Regions from separate parts of the Streptomyces sp. NPDC034084 genome, predicted to be linked through region 1. Evidence: predicted binding sites of a transcription regulator. Region 1 holds the regulator's gene; the other holds the start of a gene.
What was found. The regulator HrcA, encoded in region 1, represses chaperone genes, less so after heat shock. The targets are predictions, from matches to a motif close to TTNGCACTCNGNNNNNCNGAGTGCNAA.
Positions count from the first base shown of each region.

Region 2: the regulator HrcA is predicted to act here: its motif matches at 1,076-1,102, upstream of groL (chaperonin GroEL).

Region 1 covers NZ_JBVISK010000001.1:772,712-775,106, reverse strand. The annotation lists gene ACZ51I_RS03620 (MBL fold metallo-hydrolase) at 1-189, opposite strand, end outside; gene hrcA (heat-inducible transcriptional repressor HrcA) at 337-1,356, shown strand; gene dnaJ (molecular chaperone DnaJ) at 1,357-2,395, shown strand, end outside.
Region 2 covers NZ_JBVISK010000006.1:118,635-121,029, forward strand. The annotation lists gene thrC (threonine synthase) at 1-69, shown strand, start outside; gene ACZ51I_RS22240 (MoaD/ThiS family protein) at 84-359, shown strand; gene ACZ51I_RS22245 (cold-shock protein) at 755-958, shown strand; gene groL (chaperonin GroEL) at 1,269-2,395, shown strand, end outside.

The DNA.
Region 1 (2,395 bases):
GCCGCCCGTGAGCTCCGCCACCTGCGCCCGCAGCGCGGCGCCCTCCGCGAGCGAGGACCCCGTGTCGTACAGCAGCACCGCCCGTGTGCCCAGGACCAGGCCCACCGTGGCGTCCCACCGGGGCAGCCGTCGCCGGCCCACTCCGTCCGCGAGCCGCTCCCACCCGTACGCTTCCCAATCGATGTCCATGGGGCGACGCTAACCGGTGGGGACGCCGCCTCCTTGCCAGGAGCGACGCCCGCCGCCGTACACTGGCCGGGGATCGCTGGCACTCGGACTGGGCGAGTGCCAAAAGCGGAGCAACCGGAACGTCGACGACAGCTGGAGGTGCGCACGATGCTCAGCGAACGCAGACTCGAGGTTCTGCGCGCCATCGTCCAGGACTACGTCGGTACGGAGGAGCCCGTCGGCTCCAAGGCGCTCACGGAGCGCCACAAGCTCGGCGTGTCGCCCGCCACCGTGCGCAACGACATGGCCGTGCTCGAGGAGGAGGGGTACATCGCCCAGCCTCATACGAGCGCCGGGCGCATCCCCACCGACAAGGGCTACCGGCTCTTCGTCGACCGGCTCGCCGGCGTCAAGCCGCTGTCGACGCCGGAGCGCCGCGCGATCCACAACTTCCTCGACGGAGCCGTCGACCTCGACGACGTCGTCGGGCGTACGGTACGGCTGCTGGCCCAGCTGACCCGCCAGGTCGCCGTCGTGCAGTACCCCTCGCTGACCCGCTCGACCGTCCGGCACGTGGAGCTGCTCTCGCTGGCCCCCGCCCGCCTGATGCTCGTCCTCATCACGGACACCGGCCGGGTGGAGCAGCGCGTCGTCGACTGCCCCGCGCCCTTCGGCGAGACCTCGCTCGCCGACCTCCGGGCCCGGCTCAACAGCCGGGTCGTCGGCCGCCGGTTCGCCGACGTGCCGCAGCTGGTGCAGGACCTTCCCGAGTCCTTCGAGGAGGCCGAGGACCGCGCCACGGTCTCGACCGTGCTCGCGACCCTCCTCGAAACGCTCGTCGAGGAGCACGAGGAGCGGCTGATGATCGGCGGCACCGCCAATCTCGCCCGCTTCGGACAAGACTTCCCCCTGATGATCAGGCCCGTCCTGGAGGCTCTGGAGGAGCAGGTCGTGCTCCTCAAGCTGCTCGGCGAGGCCAAGGAATCGGGCATGACCGTACGAATCGGGCATGAGAACGCCCACGAGGGGCTGAGCTCCACGTCCGTCGTCTCGGTCGGCTACGGTTCGGGCGGCGAGGCAGTCGCCAAACTCGGCGTGGTCGGACCGACCCGCATGGACTACCCCGGAACGATGGGAGCGGTACGCGCAGTGGCACGTTACGTCGGACAGATCCTGGCGGAGTCGTAAGTGGCCACGGACTACTACGCCGTACTCGGCGTGCGCCGCGACGCTTCCCAGGACGAGATCAAGAAGGCGTTCCGGAGGCTCGCGCGCGAGCTGCACCCGGACGTCAATCCCGATCCGAAGACGCAGGAACGCTTCAAGGAGATCAACGCCGCCTACGAGGTCCTGTCGGACCCGCAGAAGAAGCAGGTCTACGACCTCGGCGGCGACCCGCTGTCGGCCTCCGGCGGCGGTGGCGCGGGCGGCGGCTTCGGAGCCGGTGGCTTCGGCAACTTCTCCGACATCATGGACGCCTTCTTCGGCACGGCCTCGCAGCGCGGCCCGCGCTCGCGCACCCGCCGGGGCCAGGACGCCATGATCCGCCTGGAGATCGACCTCAACGAGGCGGCCTTCGGCACGACCAAGGACATCCAGGTCGACACGGCGGTCGTCTGTACGACCTGCTCGGGCGAGGGCGCCGCACCCGGCACCTCCGCGCAGACCTGTGACATGTGCCGCGGCCGCGGCGAGGTCTCGCAGGTCACCCGGTCCTTCCTGGGCCAGGTCATGACCTCCCGCCCCTGCCCGCAGTGCCAGGGCTTCGGCACCGTCGTCCCGACCCCGTGCCCCGAGTGCGCGGGCGACGGCCGGGTCCGCTCCCGCCGCACGCTCACGGTCAAGATCCCGGCCGGTGTCGACAACGGCACCCGGATCCAGCTCGCGGGCGAGGGCGAGGTCGGCCCCGGCGGCGGCCCCGCCGGCGACCTGTACGTCGAGATCCACGAGACCCCGCACGAGACCTTCCAGCGGCGCGGCGACGACCTGCACTGCACGGTCACCATCCCGATGACGGCGGGCGCGCTCGGCACCAAGGTGCCGCTGCAGACCCTCGACGGCGTCGAGGAGATCGACATCCGGCCGGGCACGCAGTCCGGCCAGTCGATCCCGCTGCACGGGCGCGGCGTCACGCACCTGCGGGGCAACGGCCGGGGCGACCTGATCGTGCACGTCGAGGTGACCACCCCGAGCAAGCTCGACGCCGAGCAGGAACGGCTCGTGCGCG
Region 2 (2,395 bases), on a different contig from region 1:
ACCTCTCAGGCGACCGTCACCATCCGCCCGAGCCTGGACGCGTTCCGCGACGCCGGCCTGGCGCTCTGAAAGGTTACGAAGACATGGCCGTGAACGTCCGCATCCCCACCATCCTCCGCACCTACACGGGCGGCCGGTCCGAGGTCCAGGCCGAGGGCGCGACCCTCGCCGAGGTCATCGCGGACCTGGAGAAGAACCACACGGGCATCGCCGCCCGGGTCCTGGACGACCAGGGCAGGCTCCGCCGCTTCGTCAACGTCTACGTCAACGACGACGACGTGCGCTTCGAGCAGGGCCTGGAGACGGCCACCCCGGCCGGCGCGGGCGTCTCGATCATCCCGGCCGTCGCCGGCGGCTGAGCCGTACAGCCTTACCAGTCAGTACGAATTGCCCCTTCCGCGCGATAAGCGGAGGGGGCAATTCTGCATGGTTGAGCGCGGTAGAGTTGGGGAAGTCCCCTCCGCTGCTCATGCCGGGCGCATATGAGAATGCGTCCCCGCGCGACAAGAAGCAGCCAAAGTGCCTGCGCGTTGTGTACGTTCTGCGCGCTTTGCCGGGCCCGACTTGCCCCGTCATCCAGGGGATCATCCCCAATTCCCCTTTCCGGGACGCCCAGAATTCTCGGTCGAATGACCTGTTGCAGAGGGCAGTTGGGCAGATACATTCAGCGGCGGTCGACGCGTTCCGGCGCAGGGTCTGACCCGGGTCCGCGAAGTGCGGTCCCGCGCAAGGGCCAGTAATAGGGGAGTTAGGCATGGCTCAGGGCACCGTCAAGTGGTTCAACGCGGAGAAGGGCTACGGCTTCATCGCGGTCGACGGTGGTGCGGATGTTTTCGTCCACTACAGCGCGATCCAGATGGATGGTTACCGCAGCCTCGAAGAGGGACAGCGAGTCGAGTTCGAGATCTCGCAGGGCCAGAAGGGTCCGCAGGCGGACATGGTCAAGCTCGCCGTCTGAGCGCGGCGCGATCGGCCACCGACGCAACGCCGTCGAGGGGCCCGCATCCCTGAGGGATGCGGGCCCCTCGTGCGTTCCCCCGCACCCCTCGTCCGACGTCCCGATCATCGAGAGTCGCTTGCACTCTCCTATGCCGAGTGCTAATCATTGGCGTTAGCACTCGGAAGGTGAGAGTGCTACGAGGATCGGGCAGACGAGGTCGCCGTCCGGGTGGGGCAAGGAACCACACGGAGTCGCGGAGGCCGTCCGTCGCGGGCGTCGGCGCGGTCCTGGAGCGTTATCCACCCCATGTCCGGGAGGACCACTTCACATGGCCAAGATCATCGCGTTCGACGAGGAGGCCCGGCGCGGTCTCGAGCGCGGCATGAACCAGCTCGCTGACGCCGTCAAGGTCACCCTTGGCCCCAAGGGCCGCAACGTCGTCCTCGAGAAGAAGTGGGGCGCCCCCACGATCACCAACGATGGTGTCTCCATCGCCAAGGAGATCGAGCTCGAGGACCCGTACGAGAAGATCGGCGCCGAGCTGGTCAAGGAAGTCGCCAAGAAGACGGACGACGTCGCCGGCGACGGTACGACCACCGCCACCGTCCTCGCCCAGGCGCTCGTCCGCGAGGGCCTCCGCAACGTCGCCGCCGGCGCCAACCCCATGGCCCTCAAGCGCGGCATCGAGAAGGCCGTCGAGGCCGTCTCCGGCGCCCTCCTCGAGCAGGCGAAGGATGTCGAGACCAAGGAGCAGATCGCTTCCACGGCCTCCATCTCCGCCGCCGACACCCAGATCGGCGAGCTCATCGCCGAGGCGATGGACAAGGTCGGCAAGGAAGGCGTCATCACCGTCGAGGAGTCCCAGACCTTCGGTCTGGAGCTGGAGCTCACCGAGGGTATGCGCTTCGACAAGGGCTACATCTCGGCGTACTTCGCCACCGACATGGAGCGCATGGAGGCGTCGCTCGACGACCCCTACCTCCTGATCGTCAACTCCAAGATCTCCTCCGTGAAGGACCTCCTTCCGCTCCTGGAGAAGGTCATGCAGTCGGGCAAGCCGCTGCTGATCATCGCCGAGGACGTCGAGGGCGAGGCCCTGTCGACCCTGGTCGTCAACAAGATCCGCGGCACCTTCAAGTCCGTCGCGGTCAAGGCCCCGGGCTTCGGCGACCGCCGCAAGGCCATGCTGAACGACATCGCCATCCTCACGGGCGGCACGGTCATCTCCGAGGAGGTCGGCCTCAAGCTCGAGAACGCGGGCCTCGACCTGCTGGGCCGCGCCCGCAAGGTCGTCATCACCAAGGACGAGACCACCATCGTCGACGGTGCCGGTGACAGCGAGCAGGTCGCCGGTCGTGTGAACCAGATCCGCGCCGAGATCGAGAACTCCGACTCGGACTACGACCGTGAGAAGCTCCAGGAGCGCCTCGCGAAGCTGGCCGGCGGCGTGGCCGT